Regions from separate parts of the Variovorax atrisoli genome, predicted to be linked through region 1. Evidence: predicted binding sites of a transcription regulator. Region 1 holds the regulator's gene; each other region holds the start of a gene.
The links. The regulator sigma-54, encoded in region 1, starts transcription at its own class of promoters, with help from an activator protein. The targets are predictions, from matches to a motif close to TGGCANGNAANCTGCTTT.
Positions count from the first base shown of each region.

Region 2: FHY06_RS32975 (transglutaminase family protein) is a predicted target of sigma-54. The motif match lies at 2,978-2,995, and genes of this name have one in related genera.
Region 3: atzF (allophanate hydrolase) is a predicted target of sigma-54. The motif match lies at 4,714-4,731, and genes of this name have one in related genera.
Region 4: FHY06_RS30860 (isopenicillin N synthase family dioxygenase) is a predicted target of sigma-54. The motif match lies at 2,988-3,005, and genes of this name have one in related genera.

Region 1 is NZ_JACIBG010000004.1:119,699-126,722, forward strand. It holds partial or broken gene FHY06_RS15765 (YceI family protein) at 1-205, shown strand, start outside; gene FHY06_RS15770 (LysE family translocator) at 255-902, shown strand; gene FHY06_RS15775 (phospholipase D family protein) at 913-2,487, opposite strand; gene rpoN (RNA polymerase factor sigma-54) at 2,611-4,212, opposite strand; gene lptB (LPS export ABC transporter ATP-binding protein) at 4,367-5,161, opposite strand; gene lptA (lipopolysaccharide transport periplasmic protein LptA) at 5,158-5,874, opposite strand; gene FHY06_RS15795 (thiol:disulfide interchange protein DsbA/DsbL) at 6,074-6,721, opposite strand; gene FHY06_RS15800 (SPOR domain-containing protein) at 6,877-7,024, opposite strand, start outside.
Region 2 is NZ_JACIBG010000014.1:104,673-111,696, forward strand. It holds gene FHY06_RS32965 (oxepin-CoA hydrolase, alternative type) at 1-319, opposite strand, end outside; gene FHY06_RS32970 (DNA internalization-related competence protein ComEC/Rec2) at 480-2,927, opposite strand; gene FHY06_RS32975 (transglutaminase family protein) at 3,069-6,596, shown strand; gene FHY06_RS32980 (circularly permuted type 2 ATP-grasp protein) at 6,658-7,024, shown strand, end outside.
Region 3 is NZ_JACIBG010000004.1:400,483-407,506, forward strand. It holds gene hpxZ (oxalurate catabolism protein HpxZ) at 1-22, opposite strand, end outside; gene FHY06_RS17035 (ABC transporter ATP-binding protein) at 140-973, opposite strand; gene FHY06_RS17040 (ABC transporter permease) at 1,097-1,924, opposite strand; gene FHY06_RS17045 (ABC transporter substrate-binding protein) at 1,930-2,937, opposite strand; gene atzF (allophanate hydrolase) at 2,952-4,682, opposite strand; gene FHY06_RS17055 (M48 family metallopeptidase) at 4,899-5,762, opposite strand; gene FHY06_RS17060 (AmpG family muropeptide MFS transporter) at 5,822-7,024, shown strand, end outside.
Region 4 is NZ_JACIBG010000011.1:112,939-119,962, forward strand. It holds gene rutD (pyrimidine utilization protein D) at 5-811, shown strand; gene FHY06_RS30845 (malonic semialdehyde reductase) at 808-1,404, shown strand; gene rutF (NADH-dependent FMN reductase RutF) at 1,419-1,976, shown strand; gene rutR (HTH-type transcriptional regulator RutR) at 2,110-2,814, opposite strand; gene FHY06_RS30860 (isopenicillin N synthase family dioxygenase) at 3,038-4,039, shown strand; gene FHY06_RS30865 (VOC family protein) at 4,063-4,449, shown strand; gene FHY06_RS30870 (BMP family ABC transporter substrate-binding protein) at 4,530-5,633, shown strand; gene FHY06_RS30875 (ABC transporter ATP-binding protein) at 5,659-7,024, shown strand, end outside.

The DNA of each region.
Region 1 (7,024 bases):
GCTGATGGGCCAGACCCGCCCGGTGACGCTGAAGGCCGTGCGCTTCAACTGCTACCTGAGCCCGCTGATCAACCGCCAGGTGTGCGGCGGCGACTTCGAGACCACCGTGGAGCGCAGCGACTGGGGCATCACCTGAGGCCTGAACTTCGGCTTCGAGAACAAGGTGAAGCTGCTGGTGCAGGTCGAGGCGGTCAACGTGCAGTGACGGCCTCGCGCCGTACGAAGAAGCAGAACGAAAAGAAGGAGACACGGCCATGATCGACACCACCCTCGCCCTGCTCGGCATCGCCGGCGCCATGACCGTGGGCGCGATGAGCCCGGGCCCCAGCTTCGTGATGGTGGCGCGCACCGCGGTGACCTCGCGCGCCGACGGCCTCGCCGCCGCGCTCGGCATGGGCGCGGGCGGGCTGGTGTTCGCGATCGCGGCGCTGGCGGGGCTGCAGGCGGCGTTCCTCGCGGTGCCGGCGCTCTACCTGGCGATCAAGGGACTCGGCGGGGCGTACCTCGTGTACCTGGGCGTGCGCATCTGGCGCGGCGCGCGGCAGCCGCTGGCCGTGGCGCAGGAGGCCGGCGATCCGGCGCAGCGCCTGCAGGGACGCGGCAGGCGCACCTTCCTGCTGGGCCTGGCCACGCAGGTGAGCAACCCGAAGACCGCCGTGGTCTACGCGAGCATCTTCGCGGCCTTCCTGCCGCGCGAGGTGCCGCTGGTGCTGGCACTCGCCGTGCCGGCGGTCATCTTCTGCATCGAGGCGGGCTGGTATTCGATCGTGGCGCTGGCGCTCTCGTCGGCGGCGCCGCGTTCGGCCTACCTGCGCTACAAGGTCTGGATCGACCGGGCGGCAGGCGGCGTGATGGGACTGCTGGGCCTGCGGCTCGTGTGGTCGGCCGTGCGCGGCACCTGAGGCTGCGCGGCTACAGGAGGCTCTCCGGCGTCAGCGGGGCCAGTATCTCGAGCATGGTCCGGTCCCAGAAGCGGGAATCGGGCTCCTCGGTCAGCACCGTGAGCTTGCCCGCATCGTCGCTGACCCATTCGATGCGCGACTCGTTGCTGCCCTCGGCGAAGCGCAGCCTATAGGCGCCCTGCTGCTTGAGCACGTCGATGAGCTTCAGCGCCTGCTGGGCCATCTCGGGGCTGCGGATGAAAAGGCCGATCTCGGTGTTGTGCGTTTCCGAGCGCGGGTCGAAGTTCATCGAGCCGACGAACAGAATGCGCCGGTCGATCACCGCCGACTTGGCATGCAGCCTGCCCACCGAGGTGCCGAAGAGGCCCAGCCTCACGCTGCTGCGGGTGCGGTTGGTGCTCAGTTCATAGAGGTCGGCGCCCAGCTTGAGCATGTCGGGCCGGTAGCGGCGGTAGGCGGTGTGCACCAGCGGCTCGTCGGTGGCGGCGAGCGAGTTGGTGACCACGCTGATCTTCACGTTGCGCCCTCGGATCTCGCGCATCACCTCCAGCCCCGAGGCGCCGGGGATCAGGTAGGGCGAGACGATCGTCACTTCCGAACGCGCGCGCCGCATCTGCTCGACCACGTTGTAGCGCACGCTGTCGACGTCCAGCAGCGGCACGCCGCCATACGAGGCGGTCTTGCCGATCACGCGCTCGGGCGAATCGGCATAGGCTTCGGCGGTGGTCCAGATCAGGCCGAGCTTGCCGGCGTCCAGGTCCTCGGCCATCGGGCTGTAGCCCAGCAGGTCGTTGGGGGCGGGCTTGGGCGGCGGGGGCGTGGTCTCGGGGCCGGTGGCGAGCTCGAAGCGCTGCTGAAGCTCCTCGCGCGAGAGGCTGCTGCCCACCACCGACTGGATAGGCCGCACGTAGACGCTGTTCCAGTACTGGTCGAACAGGCTTCCAAGGCGCGGGACCAGCGCGCCGGTGACGAAGGTGTCGAGGTCGATGAAGTTCTCGCCCGAGGTGCGCCTGAAGTACTGGTTGCCGATGTTGCGCCCGCCCGCCACCGCCATCGCGCCATCGGCGATGAACAGCTTGTTGTGCATGCGGCGGTTGACGCGGCTGAAGTCGAAGAGCGAGGCGGTGAAGCGCTTCAGCAGGCTGCCGCGGCCTGCCGGGAAGGGGTTGAACAGGCGCAGCTCCACGTTGGGCGTGGCGGCCAGGCCCAGCAGCAGTTCGTCCTCGCCGGAGGTATAGAGGTCGTCCATCAAGAGCCGCACGCGCACCCCGCGCTGGGCGGCGTCGCGCAGGGTGCGCAGCAGGTAGCGGCCGGTCTCGTCGTTCTCGATCTGGTAGTACTGCACGTCCAGCGTGCGCTGCGCGCGGCGCGCGAGCTGGATGCGGGTGTCGAAGGCGAAGTCGCCGCCGGGCATCAGGCGGAAGCCGCTCAGGTCGGGGTCGGGCTGGGAGGCCAGCGCGATCCTGCCGAGCGCCGTGTCGGCCGAGACGGCGATGGTCTTGGTGGGCGGGCGCGGGGCCTCGTCGGGCAGCGTGGCGCAGCCCGTGACAAGCAGCACGAGCAGGGCGAACACCGCAGCCACCATCCAACGCCACGCGAGCCCATTCCAGGAACACCGCGGAACCGGCTCCGCCGGTCCGCAGGTGTTGCCCCCTGCAAGGGGGTTGGCGAAGCGACACGAAGTGCGCATAGCCTGGGGGTGTGCCAGTTACAAGGCTTTGCGCAGGTTGGCGGGCGCGATGCGCAGCGCCTCGCGGTACTTGGCGACGGTGCGGCGCGCGCACTCGATGCCCTGCTCCTTCAGCATCTCGGAGATCTGGCTGTCCGACAGCGGCTTCTTCACGCTTTCGGAACCGACGAACTGCTTGATGAGCGCGCGCACCGCGGTGCTCGACGCGTTGCCGCCGGTCTCGGTGCCCAGCGCCGAGCCGAAGAAGTACTTGAGCTCGACCGTGCCGAAGGGCGTGGCCATGTACTTGGCGGTGGTCACGCGCGAGATGGTCGATTCGTGCAGGCCCAGCTCGTCGGCGATCTCGCGCAGCACCAGCGGGCGCATGGCGAGCTCGCCGTGCACGAAGTAGCTCTTCTGCCGCTCGACGATGGCGTTGCTCACGCGCAGGATGGTGTCGAAGCGCTGCTGGATGTTCTTGATGAACCAGCGCGCCTCCTGCAGCCGCTGCGACAGCGCCTGGCTGCCCTCGCCCTTGTGCGACTTCAGCGCGCCGGCATAGATGTCGTGCACCCGCAGGCGCGGCATCACGTCGGGGTTGAGCATCACGCGGAACTTCACGTTGGTGCCGCGGCCGGTCTTGGTGACGATCACGTCGGGCACGATGACGTTGCGCTCCACGTCGACGAAGCGCCGGCCCGGCTTGGGCTCCAGCCGCGCGATGACCTGCAGCGCCGAGCGCACCAGCTCCTCGCTGCTGCGGGTGAGCGTGGCCAGGCGCTTGAAGTCGCGGCGCGCGAGCAGCTCCATGGGCTGCTTGCAGATGGCCAGCGCCGTCTTGCGGACCAGTTCCTCTTCCTCGGTCTCGTCGTCGCTCGCCATGGCGCGCAGCTGGATGCTCAGGCATTCGCCGAGGTCGCGCGCGCCGACGCCGGCGGGCTCCAGGCTCTGCAGCAGGCCCAGCGCCACCTGGAAGTGGTGCACGAGGTCGTCGAATTCGTCGTTGTCGTCGCCCGCCAGGCCCGAGGCCAGCGCGGGCAGCGAGTCTTCGAGGTAGCCATCCTCGTTGAGCGATTCGATGAGGAAGCGCAGCGCGGCGCTGTCGCTCTCGTTGAGCCGCAGGCTCAGTGCCTGGCGGTGCAGGAAGGACTGCAGCGACTCCTGGCTGCGCGCGAGCTCGGTGGCATCGGCGCGCTCGTCGTCGCCGGCGTTGTTCTGGCGCGCGGGCGCGTCGCTGCCCCATTCGCTGTCGTCAGGCGCCATGTCGACGGTGCCATCGCCTTCCCAGTCGGGCTCGCGCTCGGCGATCTCGGCGGCGGGGCCGTCGGCGTCGGCGACTGCCGTGCCTTCCGTGGAAGAAGTCGCGCTGCTGCTGCTCGCGGCCGAGGGGGCGAAGTCGCCCTCGCCGTCGGCGCCATCGCCGCCGTCATCGCGAGGGACCGGCGCGTCGGCGGTGTCGAGCCCGAATTCCTCGCGCACGGCCTCCTCGGCGGTGCGCTCCAGGAACGGGTTCTCGTCGAGCATCTGCTCCACTTCCTGGCTCAGCTCGAGCGTGGAGAGTTGGAGCAGCCTGATCGACTGCTGCAGCTGCGGCGTGAGCGCCAGGTGCTGCGAAACGCGAAGGGACAACCCCTGCTTCATGAGAAGACGGCTCCCCCCGAGGCAGCACGCCGCGCGCCACGCCAGTTCCCTGCCGGGAGCGGGCCGGCCGCTTCGGGCGGCCGTGCACACCAGCCCTCGCGAAGGGGCTCCACGCGCATGGCGACCACGCTTGCCGTTGACCCTCGCAACATGATCACATCCGGAAGTGCTCGCCCAGGTACACCCTGCGTACCTCGGCGTTGTCGACGATCTCCGAAGGCGTGCCTTGTGCCAGCACGTGCCCGTCGCTGATGATGAAAGCGTGGTCGCAGATGCCCAGCGTCTCGCGCACGTTGTGGTCGGTGATGAGCACGCCGATGCCGCGCTCCTTCAGGAAGCTGATGATGCGCTGGATCTCGATCACCGCGATCGGGTCGATGCCGGCGAAGGGCTCGTCCAGAAGAATGAAGCGCGGCTGCGTGGCCAGGGCGCGCGCGATCTCGACTCGGCGGCGCTCGCCGCCCGACAGCGCCATCGCGGGCGAATCGCGCAGGTGGTCGACGCGCAGGTCGACCAGCAGGTCGGTCAGGCGCTCCTCGATGTGCTCCTTCGACAGGGGAACCAGCCTGCCTTTCGCGTCGGGCTCGCTCTGGAGCTCGAGCACGGCGCGCACGTTCTCCTCGACCGTGAGCTTGCGGAAGATCGAGGCTTCCTGCGGCAGGTAGCTCAGCCCCATGCGGGCGCGGCGGTGGATCGGCATGTGCGCGATCGGCTCGCCGTCGATGGAGATGTCGCCGGCGTCGGCGCGCACCAGCCCCACGATCATGTAGAACGAGGTGGTCTTGCCCGCGCCATTCGGCCCGAGCAGCCCGACGACTTCGCCCTTCTGCACGTCGAGCGAGACGTCCTTCACGACGGTGCGGCTGCCGTAGCTCTTCTTCAGGCCGCGCGCGACCAGGCGGCTGCCCGGTGTGCCGCTGGCGTCCTGGGTTCCTGCGGATTCGATCACTTGCGCGTGTCTCCCTGGTCACTGAGCGTGGTGCTCGGGCGCAGGCCGGCGCCGGGAGCCGGGGTGGGCGCCGGCGCAGGGGCCTTGGCACCGCCGGCCGGAGCCGGAGCGCCCGGGGCCGGCGCGGTGGCGGCCTTGGGAGTGAGGATGGTCCGGACGCGGCCGCCAGGGGCCGAGGCGTTGACGGCGGTGTTCGGCGGCACGGTCGAGCCGTTGACGGTGTAGGTGTCGTTGCTCTGGTCGTAGACGATCAGCGCGCCCTGGCTCTCGTCGTTGGGCGTGGCGCCCAGCAGGCGGCGCATGACGGCGTTGCGGATGAACTTGACGTTGTCGGCGCGGCTGTCGTACTCGATGACTTCCGACTCGCCCTCGATCCACTCGTCGGGCGCATTGCGCTTCTGCTTGTAGTAGGCCCGCTTGCCGGGCGCCGCAGTGACCACGCCGTACTGGTAGCCCTCGGCGTCCTGGCGCACATCCAGCCGCGCGCCACGGATGATGATCGTGCCCTTCGTCACCAGCACGTTGCCGGTGAACACGCTGGTCTGCTTCAGGTCGTCGTAGCGCATCGCGTCCGACTCGATGTTCATCGGCTTGGAGCGGTCGGCGGTCTCGGCCACGGCGCCCGACGCGAGGCCTGCCAGCAACAGGGCGCCGGCGGCCAGCCGGCCGATGCGACGCAGGAAGGAGGTGGTGGGGTGAGAGTGCAATGTCATAGAGGCACGAAACTTGCTCGGCATTGTATGCGGCTGCGTGCTCCTGCCCCGCCCGCACAGATGAAAAAGCCCGCCTAGGCGGGCTTGACTTTCTTCCCGGCTTCATGCCCGAACACCGCGGAACCGGCTTCACCGGGCCGCCGGTGTTGCCCCCTGCAAGGGGGAAGGCGCGCGACACGAAGTGCGCGAAGCCTGGGGGTCAGCCCTTCTTGGCCTCGCCGATGAGATAGTTCACGACCTGAAGCACCTTGGTCATGTTGCCGGCGGTCTCGCCGTCGACATACCAGCGGCCGGCCACGGCCATCGCCGGCACGCCCGCCACCTTGTAGGCGTCGGTCAGCTGCGAGGCGCGCTTGGCCTTGCTGGCCACGCCGAAGGAGGTGAAGGTTTCCTTGAACTTGGCGGCGTCCAGGCCGTTGGCGGTGGCCCAGGCGATGATGTTGGCGTCGCCGTTCACGTTCTGGCGCTGCGCGTGGATCGCGTTGAACACCTTCGGCTGATACTCGTCGACCTTGCCCATGGCTTCGAGCGTGTAGTACAGGCGCTGCTTGGCCTCGACGTCGTTGCCCACGAAGGGAACGGGAATGCGGCGGAAGGAGACTTCCTTCGGGATCGTCTTGAGCCAGGCCTCCAGCGACGGCTCGAAGTCGTTGCAGTGCGGGCAGTTGTACGAGAAGAACTCGACCACCTCGACCTTGCCGGCGGGCGCGTCGACCGGCACGCGCTTGTCGAGCACCAGGTACTCGGAGCCGGCCTTGGGCACACGCGCCTGGGCGTGGGCCGGGTTGACGCCCAGGGACAGCAGCCCGAGCGAGGTTGCGGCCAGCGAAAAGTCACGACGTTTCATTGAAAGAGCTCTCCAGTTATTACGGCAGACTGAGCCGGCGCGCGGCGGGGAGTTCCCCCGCATCCGGCGCGCCCGAGGCTGTGGATGGTGGCGGCAAACGCCGCGCGGCGAAGTTTGGGGGCTATTCGTGTCGGTTGCCGGGCAGATGACGCCGCTCAGCGCTGCACGCGGACCAGCGCCGAATCCATGCCGCCGCCGTCCAGCCGTTCCTTGAGGCGGTCGGCGTCGTCCTTCTTGTTGAAGGGGCCGGCGCGCACGCGGTAGACGGTGCGGCCCGCCTGCTCGCGCTCGGTGACCTTGGCC
Region 2 (7,024 bases), on a different contig from region 1:
GCCATTCGTGCAGCGCGTCGATGTGGCCGCGCTGCTCGGCGGCCGGCAGCTTTCGCTGGCGGGCCAGCCGCCGCAGGTCGCCGCCTCCGCTGAAGTGATCGCCCTCGCCGCGCAGCACGATGGCGCGCACCGTGCGGAAGCCCGCGGTGGCGCGTATCGCCTTGGCCGCCGCACGGTAGACCGAGGGATTGATGGCGTTGCGCGCCTCCGGGTTGCTGAGCGTCAGGATGAGCACCGGGCCTTCGCGGTGCATGTCGAGCCTGGCGCCCGACGCGGGCGCGGCGCTCGCGCTGGTGATGGCCGGAACCGCTGTCGTCATGAAACCCGCCCTGCGGTCACGCCCCGCTGCAAGCGTGGACGTCTGTACATGTTGCCCCCTTGTTACCGAGTTGTAGCTACCCAGTAAAACGCAGGATTCTTCGGCTTGGATTCGTGAAAATGAATACCTTTAAGCTACTTTTGACAATTAATTCACAGTTTCAAGAGCCCGGGGGCTCCGAAGGGGGCAGGCGGTGCTGCCAGTACCGGGCGCGCTGCTCCCGTTCGCAGACGACGTCGGCAGGATGCAGGCTGCTCCAATGCGCGGCGCCGCAGCGGGTGTTCTCGATCAGCCGCACGCCCCGGTCGAGGTAGCGCGCGACCACCTCCCGGGCCGGATGGCCGAAGCGGTTGCGGTACCCCGCCTGCACGAGCACGATGCGCGGCCTGACCTGGTCGAGGAAAGCCTCCCCCGAAGAAGTCTTGCTCCCGTGATGCGGCGCCAGCAGCACGTCGGCATGCAGCAGCTGGGGCGTGCGCACGACCAGCGCCGCTTCCTGCAGCCGCTCGATATCGCCGGCCAGCAGTGCCGCCGCGCGTCCGTTGTCGACGCGCAGCACGCACGAAACCGCATTGGGCTTGCCGAAGCTGCGGTAATCGCTCTCGAAGGGATGCAGCACCTCGAAGCGCACGCCGTCCCAGCTCCACGACTGCCCTGCCTCGCAGCGCTTCGACGCACGCATCGCCTGCAGCGGGTGCGTGGCCTCGATGGAGCTCAGCAGCTCGGCCTCGGGCTGCATCGCGAGCACCGCGGGCGCGCCGCCGATGTGGTCGGCATCGCGATGGCTCACCACCAGCGTGTCGAGCCGCTCGCCGTAGGCCCGCAGCAACGGCACCAGCACGCGGTGGCCCGCGTCGCTTTCGAGGCTGTAGCGCGGGCCGGCGTCGTAGAGCAGGCTGTGTGTGGCGGTGCGCACGAGCACCGCGTTGCCCTGGCCGATGTCTGCGGCGAGCAACTCGAACTCGCCCATCGCAGGCCGGGGCGCCTGCCACAGCAGCACCGGCAGGAGCAGAGGAACGCCAAGGCTGCGCAGCGACCACGGCAGCCGCATCGCCAGCAACACGCCGCCGCCCACGCCGCAGGCGGCCATCCACAGCGGAGGCGCTGCCATCGACAGCGTGGCATGCGGCAGGCCGGCCAGCCATTGCAGCAGGAGCGCGAGCGCATGCACGGCCCAGGCAGCAGCGTCCCACAGGGGCGGCACCGCCACGCCGAGCATCGCCAGCGGCGTGATCACGAGCGTCACCCAGGGAATCGCCACCGCATTGGCCACCAGCCCGATCAGCGACACCTGCTGGAACAGCAGCAGGCTCAGCGGCGTGATGGCCAGCGTGATGGTCCATTGCTCGCGGAAGAAGCGCAGCAGCCGAGCGGCCCCGGCGGCCTGCTGCTCGCCCGGCATTCCGGCGTCCGTCGCGAAGAGCACGCCCACCGCGACGAAGCTCAGCCAGAAGCCAGCCTGCATCAGGGCCCACGGATCGAGCGCGACCACCACGGCGGCGGTCAGCAGCCACACGTTCGGCCATGGCCAGCGCCGACCGGTGAGACGCAGCAGCGCGACCGTCGCGAGCATCCAGACCGTGCGCTGCGACGGCACACCCCAGCCGCTGAAGAGCGCATAGAGTGCGGCCAGCAGCACGCCGCCGACCAGCGCCGCCTGCTGGGCGGGCAGCCTCAGCATCAGCCTTGCGCTGTGGCGCCAGAGCAGGCCAACCACGTGCGCAGCGAGCCAGGCGAACATCGTGACGTGCAGGCCCGAGATCGACATCAGGTGCGCCACGCCCGTGGCACGGAACACGTCCCAGCCGGCGCGGTCTATGGCGTTCTGGTCGCCGGTGACGAGGGCCGCGATCACGCCTGCGCGGGCGCGGTCGGGCACGCGCTCGAAGATCGCATCGCGCACGGCCTCGCGGGCCCGCTCGATGGGGTGGCGCCAGGTGGAGTCGACCAGCACCGGCGCCACGTCGCGCGTGCCGCTGCGCACATGGCCGCTGGCATGCAGGCCTTGCTCCCACATCCAGAGTTCGCCGTCGAAGCCATGCGGGTTGCGGTTGCCGTGCGGCGCCTTCAGGCGCACCGTCAGGCTCCAGCGCTCGCCCGCGTGGAGCACGGCGACGTCGGCAACGGCCCGGGGTGCGCGGCTCCAGAGGCTGGAACCCTCGGCATACCAGCCGAGCGCGATGCGATCGGGGACGACGGGCAGGCCCTGGGCGCCGGCGTCGGCCCAACGGGCGGATTCGACATCCAGCGTGAAGCGCGTGCCGGCCTCGTTGCGCTGGGGCATCTCGGACACGACCCCCGTGACGCGCAGGTCCTGCCCTTCGAGCGCAGGGGCCAGTGCGCCTGCGGCATAGGCCACGGCACGCCACCCCGCGAGCCCCGCGCCGGCCATCGCCCCGCAGGCCAGGGCGATGAGCAGGAGCGCCCTTCCCGGCAGCAGCCGCCAACACATTCCGGCCGTTGCGGCCCACAGCAAACCGGCATAGACCCATGCCGGCCACAGCACCGGCTGCTGCAGTTGCAAGGCCGCTCCCAACAGCGAACCGCCCAGCGCCGCGAATGCGCCGGCAGCGCCCACAGCCCGGCGTGACGCGCGATTCCGCGTCATCGGACAACTCCCGAACCCATGATGCAAACCCTCCCCGAACCCGCGCTCAATGGCGCGTTAATTGCTAAGCATCTCGGCTAGTATGCGTCTCACCAGAGACATCTTCTCGATGCAATCTGCCAGCACAGCACAAAAAAACGCATGTCCATTCACGCCGCTCTACACCACGTCACCCACTACAAGTACGACCGCCTGGTGCAGCTGGGCCCGCAGGTCGTGCGCTTGCGGCCCGCGCCGCATTGCCGCAGCAACGTCATCTCGTATTCGCTGCGGGTCGAGCCGGCCGAGCACTTCGTCAACTGGATGCAGGACCCGTTCGCCAACTACCAGGCGCGGCTCGTGTTTCCCGAGAAGACGCGCGAGTTCAAGGTCACCGTCGACCTCGTGGTCGAGATGGCGGTCTACAACCCTTTCGACTTCTTCCTCGAGCCGCAGGCCGAGAACTTCCCCTTCAAGTACACGCCCTCGCAGGCCGAGGAACTGGCTCCCTACCTCGTGGCCGACCCGGTCACGCCGCTGCTGCAGGCCTACCTCGACAAGATCGACCGCAAGGAGCAGCGCACCATCGACTTCCTGGTCGGTTTGAACCGGCAGGTCCAGAAGGACGTCAACTACCTCATCCGCATGGAGCCCGGCGTGCAGACGCCGGAAGAAACGCTCACCAACGGCAGCGGCTCCTGCCGCGACTCGGGCTGGCTGCTGGTGCAGCTGCTGCGCCACTGCGGGCTGGCCGCACGCTTCGTCTCGGGCTACCTGATCCAGCTCACGCCCGACGTGAAGGCGCTCGACGGCCCGAGCGGCACCACGGTCGACTTCACCGACCTGCACGCCTGGTGCGAGGTGTTCCTGCCCGGCGCGGGATGGATCGGCCTCGACGCCACCTCGGGCCTGCTGGCCGGCGAGGGCCACATCCCCCTGGCCTGCACGCCCACGCCCTCTAGCGCCGCGCCCATCGAGGGCGGCGTCGACGAATCCGAGGTCGAGTTCGGCCATGACATGAAGGTCACGCGCATCTACGAATCGCCGCGCGTCACCAAGCCCTACACCGAAGACCAGTGGGCCGACGTGCTCGCGCTGGGCGAGGCAGTGGATGCCCGCCTGAAGGCCGGCGACGTGCGCCTGACCATGGGCGGCGAGCCTACCTACGTGGCCACCACCGACCGCGACGCGCCCGAATGGAACACCGACGCGCTCGGCCCCACCAAGCGCGGCTACGCCACCGAGCTCGTGCACAAGCTGCGCGCCGAATACGGCAAGGGCGGCTTCCTGCACTTCGGCCAGGGCAAGTGGTACCCGGGCGAACAGCTGCCTCGCTGGGCACTGTCGATCTTCTGGCGCGCCGACGGCCAGCCGCTTTGGCACGACCCCGACCTGTTCGCCGACGAGCGCTTTCCCACGCACTACACGAGCGAGGACGCGCGCCGCTTCACCAACCTGCTCGCGCAGAAGCTCGGCCTGACCGAGCGCTACATCCAGCCGGGCTACGAGGACATCTACTACTACCTCTGGCGCGAACGCCGCCTGCCGGTGAACGTCGACCCCTTCGACTCCAAGCTCGACGACGAGCTGGAGCGCATGCGCCTGCGCCGCGTGTTCACGCAGAAGCTCGATGCCGTGATCGGCTACATGCTGCCGCTGGAACCCGGCAACGCGAACCGCGACGCCCCCGCGCTCGAAGGCCCGGCCTGGAAGACCGGCCCGTGGTTCCTGCGCGACGACCGGCTCTACCTCATTCCGGGCGACTCGCCCATGGGCTACCGCCTGCCGCTCGATTCGCAACCGTGGGCCAGCAAGGGCGACTACCCCTACATGATCGAGCGCGACCCGAACGCGCAGCGCGGCGCGCTGCCGAGCGGGGCCGACTACCAGGCGCGCTACGCCATGGCCGCGGGCGATGCCGGCGGCGCCGCGACGGGGCTGGGTGCCGTTCCCTATACCTTCGGCGCACCGCCCGCCGTGCCCTCTTCGCTGCGCATGCAGACGCCGGGCGCCGCGAGCGACGGCGAAGGCCATGGCGTGGACGACAACGACACCGCCAACTCCGTCGATCCGACGGTCAACCGCCAGCCACGGCGCGGCGAATCCGCCCACTGGATCACCCGCACCGCGCTGTGCGTCGAAGTGCGCGACCCGCGCCGCGCCAACGGCCCCGCCGCCGAGAAGAAGGGCAGCGCCTCGGGCGTGCTCTACGTCTTCATGCCGCCGCTTGCGCGCCTGGAGGACTACCTCGACCTCGTCGCTGCCGTGGAAGCCACTGCGCGCGACCTGGGCGTGCGCATCGTGATGGAAGGCTATCCGCCGCCGCGCGATCCGCGCCTGAAGCTGCTGCAGGTCACGCCCGACCCGGGCGTGATCGAAGTCAACATCCATCCGGCCCACAACTGGAAGGAACTGGTCGACCACACCGAGTTTCTCTACAACGCCGCCTTCGAAACCCGCCTGTCGGCCGAGAAGTTCATGACCGACGGCCGCCACACCGGCACCGGCGGCGGCAACCACTTCGTGCTGGGCGGCGCGACGCCGGCCGACAGCCCCTTCCTGCGCCGGCCCGAGCTGCTGGCCAGCCTGCTGCTGTACTGGCACAACCATCCGTCGCTGAGCTACCTGTTCTCGGGCATGTTCATCGGCCCGACGAGCCAGGCGCCGCGCGTGGACGAGGCGCGCAACGACCAGGTCTACGAGCTGGAGATCGCGCTGAAGGAGATCGCGAAGAACCGCGAGATCTACGGCCAGAACATGCCGGCTTGGCTGGTCGACCGCACGCTGCGCAACATCCTGATCGACGTCACGGGCAACACGCACCGCAGCGAGTTCTGCATCGACAAGCTCTACTCGCCCGACTCCAGCACCGGCCGCCTCGGCCTCTTGGAACTGCGCGCCTTCGAGATGCCGCCGCACGCACGCATGAGCATCGCGCAGCAGCTGCTGATCCGCGCGCTGGTGGCCCGCTTCTGGGACGAGCCCTACAAGGCGCCCGTCACCCGCTGGGGCACCGAGCTGCACGACCGCTTCCTGCTGCCGACCTTCGTGAAGATGGACTTCGACGACGTCATCAGCGAGATGCGCCAGGCCGGCTTCGCCTTCGATCCCGACTGGTTCGCGCCGCACTTCGAGTTCCGCTTCCCGCTGGTGGGCCAGGTTCAGGCGATGGGCGTGGAGCTGTCGCTGCGCAATGCGCTCGAGCCCTGGCACGTGATGGGCGAGGAAGGCGCGGTCGGCGGCACGGTGCGCTATGTGGATTCGTCGCTGGAGCGCATCGAAGTGCGCGTGACCGGCCTCAACGAGAGCCGCCACGTCGTCACCGTCAACGGCAAGGTGCTGCCGCTGCAGCCCACGGGCGTGACCGGCGAATTCGTGGCCGGCGTGCGCTACAAGGCCTGGAACCCGCCTTCGTCGCTGCACCCGAGCATCAAGGCCCATGCACCGCTGACCTTCGACCTGGTCGACACCTGGATGAAGCGCTCGCTGGGCGGCTGCCAGTACTTCGTGGCCCACCCGGGCGGGCGCAACTACGAGACCTTCCCGGTCAATGCCTACGAGGCCGAAAGCCGCCGCCATTCGCGCTTCACCCGCACCGGCCACACCCCCGGCCTGCTGCGCACGCCGCCGGCCACCATCGAGTTGCCGGGCAGCCGCGAATTCCCGTTCACGCTCGATCTGCGGCGCTGAGGGGACATCCGTCACACTGCCCGAACGCCCCCCGTGACGGCAGTGTGACAATTACCCCCCTGTGGAACCTTTGAACGAATCCCTGTTCGACGCCCAGGCACTGGAGTTTCCGGCGGCCCTGGCGTCGGCGCTCGCCCCGCCCGCCCTGCCCGGCCATTTCGACGAAATGCGCGGGCTGGCCACGCCGGCGGCGCCGCTCCGGCCGGCGCCCGGGCCTTCGACAACGGCCCCAGCCCCGGCCGCCCCGCAGCTCTACGATGCCGCGGCGGGCCAGTCGCAGTCCCAATCCCAGGCGCAGCCCAATTCGCAGTCACCCACGCAGCCGACCACCCAGTCGCAATCCCAGGCGCAGACACAGGCCTCCGGCGAGCCACCGCCGCTCACCCCGGCCTGGAACGCCTTCTTCGAGCAGCTGGGCCCGGGCGGCT
Region 3 (7,024 bases), 280 kb from region 1:
GAATGTTGATTTGGGGCGTCATGACCCATCCTTTCCAGAAATACCGCGGAACCGGCTTTGCCGGGCCGCGGGTACTGCCCCTGCAAGGGGGAAGGCGTGAGCGACACGAAGTGCACGAAGACTGGAGGTGGGTTTCATGCTACCTGCGGACCTCGCGCTGGAAGATGTCGAGGCTGAGCTTCTTCATCGCGACGAAGCTCTCGGTGCTGAGCGTGTCGACGGTGCGCGGGCGCGCGTCGCCGTAGCGCAGGATCTCGGCCACTCTCGTGGGCCGCTTGGTCAGCAGCAGCACCTCGTCGGCGAGGTACACCGCCTCCTCGAGATCGTGCGACACCAGCAGCATCGTGGTGCCGGTCTGCATGAAGACCTCCTGGAGCTTCTCGCGGATGAAGAGCGTCATCTCGAAGTCGAGCGCCGAGAAGGGCTCGTCGAGAAACAGCACTTCGGGGTTGGGCGCGAGCGCACGCATGATCGACGCGGTCTGCTGCTGGCCGCCCGAGAGTTCGTACGGGTAGCGCGCGAGGTCGAACTTCACGTCGAAGGAAGCCACCAGTTCCTCCATGCGCCGGTCGACCTCGGCCTTGCTGCGCCCTTCGAGCTTCAGCGGATAGGCGATGTTGTCGATGGTGCGCATCCACGGGAACATCGCCTCGCGGTAGTTCTGGAACACGTAGCCGATCTTGGTGTCCTTGCGCTGCTTGCCGTCGAACAGGATCTCCCCCGAGTCGATGGGAATGAGCCCCGCGATCATGTTGATGAGCGTGGACTTGCCGCAGCCGTTGGGGCCGAACACCGAGACGATCGCGTGCTTGGGGATGTCGAGGTCGAAGTTCTCGTACAGCGGCCAGCCCGCGAAGTACTTGGTGAGCCCGCGGATTGTGATGTGCGTGCCTGCGGGGCCGGGTTTGAAGGCCGGCTTCGGCACGTCGGCGTACACCGGGCCGTTGAGAACGATTTCGGATGAAGCTCGCATGGATACGCTCCTGTGCTGATCAGTACATGGGCCGACGCGGAAGCGGCTTTGCCGGGCCGCAGGCGGCGCCCCCTTGCACGGGGTTGGCGGCTACGCGAAGCGAGCAGGCCTGGGGGTGGTCCATTACCTTCCGCTCCAGTGCACGATGCGGCGTTCTGCGACCAGGAAGAGGATGTTGAGCGCGTAGCCCAGCGCACCCGCCGAAAGGATCGCCGCGTACATGCTCTTCACGTTGAGCACCTGCTGCGCGTCGATGATCCGGTGGCCCAGCCCGGTGTCGGAGCCGATGAACATCTCGGCCACGATGACGATCACCAGCGCCATCGACACCGCAGAGCGCAGGCCCACGAAGCTGGGCTGCAGGCTTTCCCACACCAGCACGTCCTTGAAGATCTGCCAGCGCGAGGCGCCCATGACGCGCGCCGCCATCACCCGCTGCTTGCGTGCGTTGATGACGCCGTAGGCACTGTTGAACACCACGATGAGCAGCGCGCCGAAGGCCGCGATGGCCACCTTGTTGACGTCGCTCACGCCGAAGATCAGCAGGAACAGCGGAATGAGCGCCGACGACGGCGTGGAGCGGAAGAAGTCGATCAGGAACTCCACGCTGCGGTAGGCCTTCTCGTTGCTGCCCAGCAGCACGCCCAGCGGCACGCCGACGACCGCCGCGATGACGAAGGCCTGCACGGTGCGCCACACGGTCATGGCGAAGTCGGTGAGCAGCGGTCCGCCGGCCAGGCCGGTGACGAGCGCGGAGACGGTGTCGGCGGGCGTGGGCAGCAGGATCGGCTTGATGAAGCCGAGCCGCACCACCAGGTCCCACACGATGAACAGCACCACCGGACCGATGAAGGGCAGCATGCGGTCGCGCAGCGGCGGCTTCGGCGCAGCGGTGGCCGTGCCGGCCGGCGGGGTCCACGGCACGGCCGTGGTCGAGCTTGCGTCGGCCATGGTCGTCAGGCTTTGTAGAGCAGGCCGTCCACCGCCACCTTCTTCTCGAAGATGCCTTTCTCGGTGAACAGGTCGTAGAACTTCTGGAAGTACGCGACGTCGCTCGGCTTGAACTCGTTGTAGAGCATGTACGACGCGAGCGGCACCTCGGCGGTGAGCTTGCCCTCGATGGCGGTGTAGCCCTTCATGAACTGGCGCGCCTCGTCGGGCTTGCTGCGCACCAGCTCCACGCCGCGTGCATAGGCGGCGATGTACTTCTTCGCGACCTCGGGGTTCTTCTTGATGAAATCGCTGGTGAGGCTGGCCGCGCCGCCATGCCACGGGGCCATCGGGTCGCCGAGGATGTATTTGGCGACCACGCCGGCCTCGACGACACGCGTGGTGCCGTTCATGCGGCCCACGGTGCCGGTGGGCTCCAGCGTGTAGCAGGCGTCGACCTGGCCCGCGACCAGCGCGGCCACGTGCTGGCCGATGGGCAGCTCGCTCACGGTCGCGCCCTTGGCGCCCGCGCGCTCCAACATGGTCTTGCACAGGGTGACGTTCTGGATGCCGGGGCCCGACGCGACCTTCTTGCCGGCCAGCTCGGCCACGCTCTTGACGGGGCTGTCCTTGGCGACGATGAATTCGTCGAGCACGTACTTCGCGTTGCTCGGATTGGTGCAGAAGATCTTGAACAGGCCGGGCTGTGCGATCTCGCCGATGGCGAGGTTGGCCGAGCCGGTGCCGTTGGCGCTGCCGTCGCAGCGGCCGGCGAGCATGCCTTCCATCACCTGCTGCGCACCGGCGAACTTCAGCGGCTCCACGTCGAGGCCTGCTTCCTTGAAGTAGCCCTTGTCGACCGCCGCGAAGAACGGCAGGCCCGCGGCCACGGGCCAGAAGCCGATGCGCAGCTTCGCAGCCGCGCCCTGCGCGCGCACGATGGCGGGTGCCGCCAGCACGGCCAGGCCCGCGGCGCCGGCCTGCAGCAGCTGGCGTCGCTGGCGTGCGGCGGGAGAGTTTTGTTGGATGCTCATCGGAACTCCTCTGATCAGTTGGAACTCGGGTTGGCGCGGCTCGCGACGTAGGCGCGCCAGCCGCCGTGATGGGTCACGTCCTGCGCGCCGGCCAGCGCATGGCCTTCGCAGATGAATCCCTTCACCCAGCTGCCGTCGGCCAGCTCGACGCTGCCGAGGCCCAGCGGTGGCGGGATGAGCGCGAGGAAGCTGCCGACCTGCGCGAGCGGCACGGCCCACACCTCCAGCGCGATGGCGGCGCCTTCATCGCCTTCGGCCACGCGCCGCAGTCCGGGCTTGGGCGGCACGGTGCCCGGCAGCGCGTGGAGCCTGTAGGCCGGCGTGGTGGTGGTGGCGCGCATCAACGTGGCGCCGCGCTCGGTCAGCTGGCTGTTGAGCGGCATGCCCGAGAGATGCGCGCCGACGACGGCGATCGGCAGGGTGCCGGCGTCCGGCGCCGCGAGCCCCGGAATGGCGCGCGGTGGCGGCAGAGGCTGGCCTGTCGCGCCTTGCGCGAGGCCGGTGGCATGGTGAAAGCGCTGGCCCAGCTCGGCCAGCGCGAGGTCGCTGCCGCAGGGGCCGATCAGCGTGATGCCGAAGGGCAGGCCGTCCGCGCGCAGGCTGCTGGGCACCGAGAGCGCGGCGTAGTCGAGCAGGTTGACGAAGTTTGTGTAGGCGCCGAGGTTGCGGTTGAGCGCGACCGGATCGGCGCGCATCTGCTCGCGCGTGTAGTGCGTGGGCGCGGTGGGCACGAGCAGCAGGTCGATGTCGCGCCACATCGGCTCGACCTTCTGCGCGATGGCGCGCAGCCGCGCCTGGGCCTCGAACACGTCGGCGGCGTCGTACTGGCGGCCGCTCGCGAGGATGCCGCGCACGGGCTCGACGACGTCGTCGGCGTGCGCGTCGAAGAACTCGCGCACCGCGGCGTAGCGCTCGGCGACCAGGGCGCTCTCGTAGAGCATCCCGGCGGCTTCCGCGAGCGGCGCATAGGCGATGGTGACGGGCGTGCCGCCCATCGCGAGCAGCCGCGCGACCGCATCGCCGAAGGCCTGCTCGGCGGCGGCGTCGCCGAAGAAGCTCAGCCGGTCGGGCACGCCGAAGCGGAAGCGCGCGGGCAGCGGCTCGCGGCGCAGGTCGATGTCTCTCGAATATGGATCGCGCGCGTCGTGGCCCGCGGCTGCGAGCAGCACGTCGACCGCGGTGGCGACGGTGCGCGCGAAGATGGAGACGCAGTCGGCGCTCTGTGCGGCGGGCACGACGCCGAAGGCGCTCAGCAGCCCGCGCGAGGGCTTGAGGCCGACGATGTTGTTGAGCCCGGCCGGCACGCGGCCGGAGCCGGCGGTGTCGGTGCCCAGGGCGAAGTCGACCTCGCCCGTGGCCACGACGTAGGCCGATCCCGAACTGGAGCCGCCCGACACGTAGCGCGCGTCGAAGGCGTTGGGCACCTCGCCATAGGGAGAGCGCGTGCCGTTAAGTCCGCAGGCGAACTGGTCGAGATTGGTCTTGCCGGCCAGCGATGCACCGGCTTCGAGCAGGCGCTGCACCGCGCCCGCATGCACTTCGGGCAGGCGCTCGAAGGCCGGGCAGGCGGCGGTGGTGGGCACGCCGGCCACGTCGATGTTGTCCTTGACCGCGAAGCACAGCCCCGCGAGCGGCAGGGCGAAATCCAGCGCCACCGCGGCGTGCGTGTGCGCCAGGGGCGAGGCGAACCTGGCGATCCAGGCGGCGTCTGGCGTTCCGCTTTTCGGGTTTTCTTCGTGCACCATCTTCAGGCATCCAAACATGTGTACAAGTTGAGATGCAAGCGGCATGCCAGCGCAAAAAGCCGGGAGGGCGCGGATGGGGAACGTGTTCGGATTGGCTCCCTCTCCCGTGGGGAGAGGGTTGGGGCGAGGGCAGGTGCGCAGAACGAAGCGCGGCTTCTATCTGGAGGCCGTCACCCTCACCCCGGCCCTCCCCCCAGGGGAGAGAGAGCAGGAAGCTCAGCTCTTCCTAGCGTCGCGGTAGAGCTTCTCGACCTTGGGCAGGTTCGCCTCGAGCTTCGCGATGCGATCCGGCCCGCTGGGGTGCGTCGACAGGAAGCTCAGGCCGCCCTGGTTCTTCGACGCCGTGGCCATCTTCTGCCACAGCGACACCGACGCCTTCGGATCGTAGCCCGCGCGCGCCGCGAGTTCGAGTCCCACGAGGTCGGCCTCGGTCTCGTCGCTGCGGCTGAACTTGAGCGTGAGCAGCTGCGTGCCGGCGCGCGCTGCCAGGTCGCCCACCTGCCCCCATCCGAGCAGCTGCGCACCGATCGAGAGCGCGGCGCCCGTGCCCGCGCTCTTGGCCAGGCGGGCGCGTGCGTGCTCGCGCAGGGCGTGGGCCATCTCGTGGCCCATCACCATCGCGACCTCGTCGTCGGTGAGCTTGAGCTGATCGAGGATGCCGGTGAAGAAGGCGATCTTGCCGCCGGGCATGCAGAAGGCGTTGATCTGCTTGCTGCCGATCAGGTTGACCTCCCACTTCCAGTCGCGCGCGCGTGCGTTCCACGGCGTGGCGAACGGGATGAGCCGCGCGGCGATGGCCCGCAGGCGCTGCAGCTGCGGATTGCCGTCGCCCGCGAGCGCCCCCTTGGCGCGGGCCTGCGCGAGCAGCTGGCCGTACTGCTGCACGCCGGCCGTCTCGACCTGCTCGACCGGCACGATGTTGCGCGCCACCGAGGCCTTGCCCACGTCGACCTGCGCGAGGGCGGGCTTCGCGAGCACCGCTCCGGCCGCCGCCAGCAGGAAGGCGCGCCGCGGATTCCACGCGGAAGCCACGGAAGGAACGGGAACGGCGGAAAAGGGGCGATCGCATCGTGTGCACATAGGAGCGGGATGATAGGAACAAATGAAGACAAGAAGCCCGGGAACCCGGGCCGTCGCTCATGGACAATCCGGGGCACATGTCCGCCTCGCCCGCAGAAACCCCCACGCCCCCCTCACCGCCCTGGCGCGACGCGCTGAAGGTCTACCTGGAACCCGCCACCCTGCGCATGCTGGCGCTGGGCTTCTCGGCCGGGCTGCCGCTGCTGCTGGTGCTGGGCACGCTGAGCTTCCGCCTGCGCGAGGCGGGCATCGACCGAACCACCATCGGCTACCTGAGCTGGGTCGGGCTGGCCTACGGCTTCAAGTGGGTCTGGGCGCCGCTGGTCGACCGGATGCCGCTGCCGCCGCTGACCACCTTGCTGGGGCGCCGCCGCGGCTGGCTGCTGCTGGCGCAGTGCATGGTCGTCGCGGGACTGGCGGGCATGGCGGTCAACGACCCGCGCCACGGGCTCACGCCGCTGGTCTGGTGCGCGCTGCTGGTGGCCTTCGGCTCTGCCACGCAGGACATCGCGCTCGACGCCTTCCGCATCGAATCGGCCGAGCCGCGCAAGCAGGCCGCGCTGGCCGCCGCCTACCAGACGGGCTACCGGCTCGCGATGATCTGGGCCGGCGCCGGCGTGCTGTGGGTCGCGGCCTGGGCCGAGGTGGCGCCCGCTGCAGCAGCGGCGGCAGCCACGGGTGCCGCGGCCTACCAGAACGGCGCCTGGAAGACGGCCTACCTGGTCATGGCCGCCTCGATGGCCGTCGGCGTGGTCACGGTACTGCTGTCGCCCGAGCCGGTGCCCGGCGCGCCGCCCAAGGCCCGCAGCGCCGCCGAGTGGCTGCGCAACGTGCTGGTCGAGCCCTTTGCCGATTTCATCCGCCGCTACAAGTGGCAGGCCGTGCTGATCCTCTCGCTGATCGCCATCTACCGCATCAGCGACGTGGTGATGGGCATCATGGCCAACCCGTTCTACGTGGACATGGGCTTCACCAAGGACGAGGTGGCCTCCGTCAGCAAGATCTACGGCGTGATCATGACGCTGGTGGGCGCCTTCGTCGGCGGCGTGCTGTCGATGCGCCTGGGCGTGATGCGCGTGCTGATGATGGGCGCCGTGCTCAGCGCGGCCAGCAACCTGCTCTTCGCCTGGCTGGCCACGCGCGGGCACGACCTGACGGCGCTGATCGCGGTGGTCTCGGCCGACAACCTGGCCGGCGGCATCGCCTCGGCGGCCTTCATCGCCTACCTGTCGAGCCTCACCAACATCAGCTACTCCGCCACG
Region 4 (7,024 bases), on a different contig from region 1:
CTTCATGAGCGCGCTGCACTACGAGGTGCACGGGCCGTCCGATGCAGCGGCCACGGTGCTGCTGTCGTCGGGCCTCGGCGGCTCGGCCGGCTTCTGGCAGCCACAACTCGGCGCGCTGATCGCCGCCGGCTACCGCGTCATCGCCTACGACCAGCGCGGCACCGGCCGCAGCCCCGCCGCGCTGCCCGAGGCCTACGCCATCGCGGACATGGCCCGCGACGTGATCGAGATACTCGACGCGACGAACACCGCGCGGTGCCATTTCGCCGGCCATGCGCTCGGCGGCCTCGTCGGACTGCAGCTTGCACTCGACGCGCCTTCGCGCATCGCGAGCCTCGCGCTCGTCAACGCGTGGTCGAAGCCCAATCCGCATTCGGCGCGCTGCTTCGATGCACGGCTCGCGCTGCTCGACGCATGCGGCCCGCGCGCGTACGTCGAAGCGCAGCCGATCTTTCTCTATCCCGCCGCCTGGGCCGCCGAGAACGCGCAGCGCGTGGCCGACGAAGTCGATCACGCCTTCGCGCACTTCCCGGGCGAAGCCAACATGCGGGCTCGCATCACCGCGCTGCGCGCCTTCGACATCGACGCCAGCCTCGCCGACATCGTCGCGCCCGCATTGATCGCCGCAGCCAGGGACGACACGCTCGTGCCCTGGACCTGCTCGCAGCGCCTGGCCGATGGCCTGCGCGACGTCACGCTCGACTTCATGCCGCACGGCGGCCATGCCCACAGCGTGACAGAGGCCGACACCTTCAACCGCAGCCTGCTCGACTTTCTCTCGCGGGTCAGCGCACCCGCCGTTCCAGCATGACCCTCAAGAACACCCTCGACGACGCCGCGCTGTCGCTGCTCTTCACCGGCGCGCGCACCCACAACGGCTGGACCGACGAGCCCGTCACCGACGCGCAGCTCGCGCAGATCTACGCGCTCGCGAGCCTCGGCCCCACATCGGCCAACTGCTCCCCCGCGCGCTTCGTCTTCGTGCGCACGCCCGAAGGCAAGGAGCGCCTCGCGCCGGCGCTCTCCAAGGGCAACCTCGAAAAGACCATGACCGCGCCCGTCACCGTCATCGCCGCGTGGGACCGCAAGTTCTACGACAGGCTGCCCACGCTGTTCCCGCACGCCGACGCGCGCAGCTGGTTCACCGGCAGCCCCGAGGCCGCGCACGAGACTGCCTTCCGCAACGCCAGCCTGCAGGCGGGCTACCTGCTGCTCGCGGCGCGCGCGGTCGGGCTCGACGCGGGCCCGATGTCGGGCTTCGACAAGGCGAAGGTCGACGCGGCCTTCTTCGAGGGCACCGACTGGACCGTCAACTTCCTCATCAACCTCGGCCATGGCGACACGTCGAAGCTGTTCGGCCGCCTGCCGCGGCTGGCCTTCGACGAGGCCTGCCTGCTGGCCTGAAGGAGTCACGCGAGATGCTGCACAACGCCATGGCCTCGAACCCTGCTTCATCGTCACCCAACCCAGCCCTGCTTCCGCAGGGCCTGCAGAAGGCCGACTACCGCAACGCGATGGCGCGGCTGGGCGCGGCGGTGAACATCATCACCACCGACGGCCCCGCAGGCCGCGCGGGCTTCACCGCATCGGCCGTGTGCAGCGTGACCGACGAGCCGCCGACGCTGCTGGTGTGCCTCAACCGTTCGGCCTCGGTGTACCCGGCGTTCAAAGCCAACGGCGTGCTGTGCGTCAATGTGCTGGCGGCCGGGCACCAGTCGCTGTCCACGCTATTCGGCGGCAAGACGCCGATGGACGAGCGCTTCGCCGCGGCCCGCTGGAGCAGCAAGACCACCGGCTCGCCAGTGCTCGACGATGCGGCCGTGTCCTTCGACTGCCGCGTGGTGCACGCGACGAGCGCAGGCACGCACGATGTCCTGTTCTGCGAGGCCGTCTCGATCGCCATCGGCGGTGCGGCGCAGGGCCTCATCTACTTCGATCGCCGGTATCACGAGATCGCTGCGCCGCCGCAGCACTGATCCGTTTTATCCCCTCTCCCCTCGGGGAGAGGGTTAGGGTGAGGGGGCAACGGCGCTCGCAGGAGCAGCAGTGACTTTTCAGGCCGCCACCCACCCCAACCCTCCCCCAGCGGGGGAGGGAGCAAGGCAGGCCTCAGCGCGGCACGATGCCCTGCAGCACGATGCGCTGAACGTTCTCCACCGCACGCTCGAAGAAGGCTTCGTCTTCCAGCGTATGCCCCGACAGCGCCTGCACCTGCACGCCGAAGTCCGCGTAGTGCTGCGTCATTGCCCACAGCCCGAAGATCAGGTGGTGCGGATCGACCGGCGCCAGCTTGCCCGCATCGATCCATGCGCGGATCACTTCCGATTTCTTCTCCACCAGCGTGCGCAGTTCGCGATCGAGTTCGTCGCGCAGCAGCGGTGCGCCCTGGATCATCTCCAGGCAGAAGAGCCGCGACGCATCGGGCCGGTCGCGCGAGATCACCAGCTTGCGGCGGATGTAGCCGCCGATGGCCTCGACCGGGTCCTGCTCGGCGCTGAAGCCGCGCAGCGGTTCGAGCCACAGCGCGAGCAGGTCGCGCAGCACGTTGACGTAGAGCTCTTCCTTGTTGGCGAAGTAGTAGAGCAGGTTGCTCTTCGACACATCGGCGCGAGCGGCCACCTGGTCGATGGAGGTGCCATGCAGGCCGAAGCGCGAGAACAGCCCCAGCGCCGCGCCGAGGATCGCGCTGCGCTTGTCCTCGATCTGGCGCAGCCTGCGGTTCACCGCGGACGCGCTGCGCACCGCAGGCTTCGCGCGCTTGCGTGCGGGACTCTCCTTGCTGGCGCTCGCGGCCAGTGCTTTGGTCTTCGGCATGTTCCCTCGATCCTCCCTCGTTCGTTCGTTCGATCAGTCGGTCCTGCCTCGGCAGGCGTTACGGCGCACCACTGTAAGGCCGTGGTGCATCGCCTTGCGCCGCGACCGCCTTCGCGGCACGGCAATTCGCACCATGCTGACGCGACGGATGGGTTTTGTCCATTTGGTCCAACTGGCACAGACGTTGCATGGCGAAAGGCATGCCAAGCAAGAGGAACCTGCCATGACCCTGCTTTCCGTACCCATCATCGATCTCGCGCCCTACTTCGCCGGCACCGCCGAAGGCAAGGCGGAGGTAGCGAAGAAAGTCGACGAGGCCTGCCGCAGCATCGGCTTCCTCGTCATCACCAACCACGGCATCTCGCCCGAGCTGATCTCGCGCGTGTCGTCGCTCTCGCGCAAGTTCTTCGACATGCCGCTGGGCGAGAAGCGAAAGGTCGATCGTCCGCGCGAAGACGCTGTGCGCGGCTACAGCGCGGTGGGCGAGGAAGGCCTCTCCTACAGCCTGGAGGAAGCGGCACCGGGCGACCTGAAGGAGTCGTTCTCCATCGGCCCCTCGAACGTGCCGGACGACGACTACCACCGCGGCCCCGCCGCGGGCCCGCACTTCGAGCCCAACAGCTGGCCGCCGCTCGAGGGCTTCAAGGAGGCCTACGAGCAGTACTTCGAGGCGATGAGCGATCTCTCGCGCTCGCTGATGCGCGTCTTCGCGCTCGGCCTCTCGCTGCCCGAGACCTTCTTCGACGACAAGATCGACAAGCACATCAGCATGTTCCGCGTGCTGAGCTACCCGCCCCAGCGCGAGCAGCCCCTGCCCGGCCAGCTGCGCGCGGGCGCGCACAGCGACTACGGCAGCCTCACCATCGTGCTGCCCGACGACAAGGGCCTGCAGGTGTTCAACAAGGCCGGCCAGTGGGTGGACGTGCCGCAGGTCGAGGGCGGCCTGGTGGTCAACATCGCCGACCTCATGATGCAGTGGACCAACGACCAGTGGGTGTCGACGCTGCACCGCGTGATCAACCCGCCCTTCGAGGTGGCGAGCACCAACCGCCGCCAGTCGCTGGTGTTCTTCCACCAGCCCAACTACGACGCGATGGTCGAGTGCCTGCCGAGCTGCCTCGCGCCGGGCGAGCAGCCGAAGTACGCGCCCATCTCGTCGGGCGACCACCTCACCTCCAAGTTCGTCAAGCAGACGACCTTCGGCGGCACCAAGGTCGCGGCCTGATTCCTCGGAGGCGCCCGGATCACATGGCCCACCTGTCCTACGTCAACGTCTTCGCGAAGGACGTGGTCGCGCTCAGCGGCTTCTACCAGCGCGTGTTCGGCTTCAAGGAGATCGAGGCGATCCGCTCGCCCATCTTCCGCGGGCTGGACACCGGCAAGTCGAGCCTCGGCTTCAACGCGCTCGATGCCTACGAGCTGCTGCACCTGAGCGAGTTCTCCGACACGCGCGGCGTGAAGTTCCTGCTGAACATCGACGTCGACAGCCAGGCCGACGTCGACCGCATGGTGCCAGTCGCGCTCGAGGCCGGCGCCACGCTCGTGAAAGCGCCCTACGTCACCTACTACAACTGGTACCAGTCGGTGCTGCTCGATCCCGAGGGCAACGTGTTCCGCATCAATTTCATGATGTAGCGGCGCGCGGCCTTCGCCTCTCTTCTCTCGCTTCTGCTTTTCCCTCCCCCGTCTTCACGCTCCTCACGAAAGGTTGCTCCATGCCGCGCATTTCCTCCAACGGCCCGGCCCTCGGCCTGGCACTGACGCTCGCAGCCTGCGGCGCCTCGTTCTCGCTGCCGGCCGCCGCCGACGGCTTCACGCTGAAGGACAAGCCGAAGATCGCGATGCTCTACTTCGGCCCCAAGAACGACGGCGGCTGGACGCAGGCCTTCGACGAGGCCCGCGTGAAGATCGAGAAGGAGATCGGCCAGAAGATCCAGTTCGTGGAGAACGTGCCCGAGGACGCGTCGGCCATCAAGCCCGCGGCCGAGAAATTCATCCAGCGCGGCGCCAACATCGTGATCGGCACCGCCTTCGGCTACTCCGACAGTTTCAAGGACCTGGCCGCCAAGTACCCCGACGTGGCCTTCCTCAACGGCTCTGGCACCACCAACGGCAGCAACCTCGAGTCGTTCTACGGCCGCACCTACGAGAGCCAGTACCTCTGCGGCATGGCCGCCGGTGCCGCATCGAAGACCGGCAAGCTCGGCTTCGTCGCGGCCAACCCCTTCGGCGTGGTGAACTGGACCATCAACGCCTTCGCGCTCGGCGCGCAGAAGATGAACCCCAACGCCACCGTCAACGTGATCTACACCGGCGCGTGGAACGACCCGGTGAAGGAGCGCGCCGCCGCCGCCGCGCTCATCGACCAGGGCGCCGACGTGATCGGCCAGCACGTGGACAGCCCCACGCCGCAGATCGTCGCGCAGGAGCGCGGCGTGTACGGCACCGGCCACCACCGCGACCTGCGCCAGTTCGCGCCCAAGGCAACGCTGTGCTCCTCCGTGTGGGTGTGGGACCGCTTCCTGACGCCGGAGCTCAAGAAGATCATGGCCGGCGGCTGGAAGCCTGCGCAGTACGGCGCCTTCATCGAGATGAAGGACGGCGGCACCGACATCGCCGGCTTCGGCCCGGCCGTGCCCAAGGACAAGGCAGCCCTCATCACCGCCGAGCGCGACGCGATCATGAAGGGCAAGCAGATCTACGCCGGCCCGCTCGCCGACCGCGACGGCAAGGAGCGCGTGGCCAAGGGCGCCGTTCTTTCGGACGCCGACCTCTGGAAGATGGACTGGTTCGTCAAGGGCGTGGTCACGCAGAAGTAGGCCCGCAGACAAGGCAAGGCCGCACATGCCCAACGCGCTCGAACTCACCGGCATCCGCAAGTCCTTCGACGGCTTCGCGGCTCTGACCGACGCCCACTTCGCAGCGCGCTGGGGCGAGGTGCACGCGCTGCTCGGCGAGAACGGCGCAGGCAAGTCGTCGCTGATGAACATCGCGGCCGGGCTCTACGCGCCCGAAGCCGGGCAGCTGCTGGTTGACGACAACGCGGTGCGATTCGCCGGGCCGCGCGATGCGGCGAAGCACCGCATCGGCATGGTCCACCAGCATTTCAAGCTGGTGCGGCCTTTCACGGTGGCACAGAACATCCTGCTCACCGCGCCGCCGCCGGCGGAGTTCCAGAGCCATGGCGAGAGGCTGCGCGAGATCACGCGCGACATCCGCAACAAGGCCGCGGAGCTGGGCTTCGACATCGATCCGTCGAAGCGCGTCGATGCGCTGTCGGTCGCCGAGCAGCAGCGCGTTGAGATCCTCAAGGTGCTGCTGGCGGGCGCGCGCATCCTGATCCTGGACGAGCCCACGGCCGTGCTGACCGACCAGGAGGCCGCGCGCCTGCTGCAGACGGTGCAGGGCCTGGCGCGCAAGGGCTCGGCGGTGGTGCTGGTCACGCACAAGATGGCCGACGTGAAGACCTACGCCGACCGCGTGACGGTGATGCGCGGCGGCCGCACGGTGGCCACGCTGAAGCCGGAAGAAGCGTCGGTGGCCGAACTGGTGAAGCTCACCGTGGGCGAATCGATCGCCGCGCAGGGCTTCCAGCCCTCGGCGGCGCCTCGCGGGCCGGTGCGCCTTTCGGTGCGCGGGCTGCGCACGCCGGCCTCGCCCGAGGGCCGCCGCGTGCTCGACGGCGTGGACCTCGAACTGCATGCCGGCGAGATCTACGGCCTCGCCGGCGTGGGCGGCAACGGACAGGGCGAGCTGGCGGGCGCGATCATGGGCCTGGACGGCGAACCCACCGAAGGCGGGATGCGGCTCGAAGGCCATGGCGATCTGAAGACCATGCCCGCCTCGGTGCGCCGGAGCATCGGCATCGCGGCCATTCCCGCCGACCGCTACGGGCTCGCGCTCGCGGGCGGCCTCTCGGTGGCCGAGAACTACGCCATCGGCCGGGTGCACACCGGCCGCTACGGACCCGTGTGGCGCCTGCGTCGCGGCCGCATCCAGAGCGACACGCAGGAAGCGGTGCGCGCCTTCGATGTGCAGGGCGTGCGCTCGGTCGCGCAGAAGGCGGCGCTGCTCTCGGGCGGCAACGCGCAGAAGCTGGTGCTGGCGCGCGAGTTCGGCAAGTCGCCCACGCTGGTGCTCGCGCACAGCCCGAGCCGCGGGCTCGACGTGCGCGCCAGCGCCGAGGTGCACGCCAGGCTGCGCGCTGCAC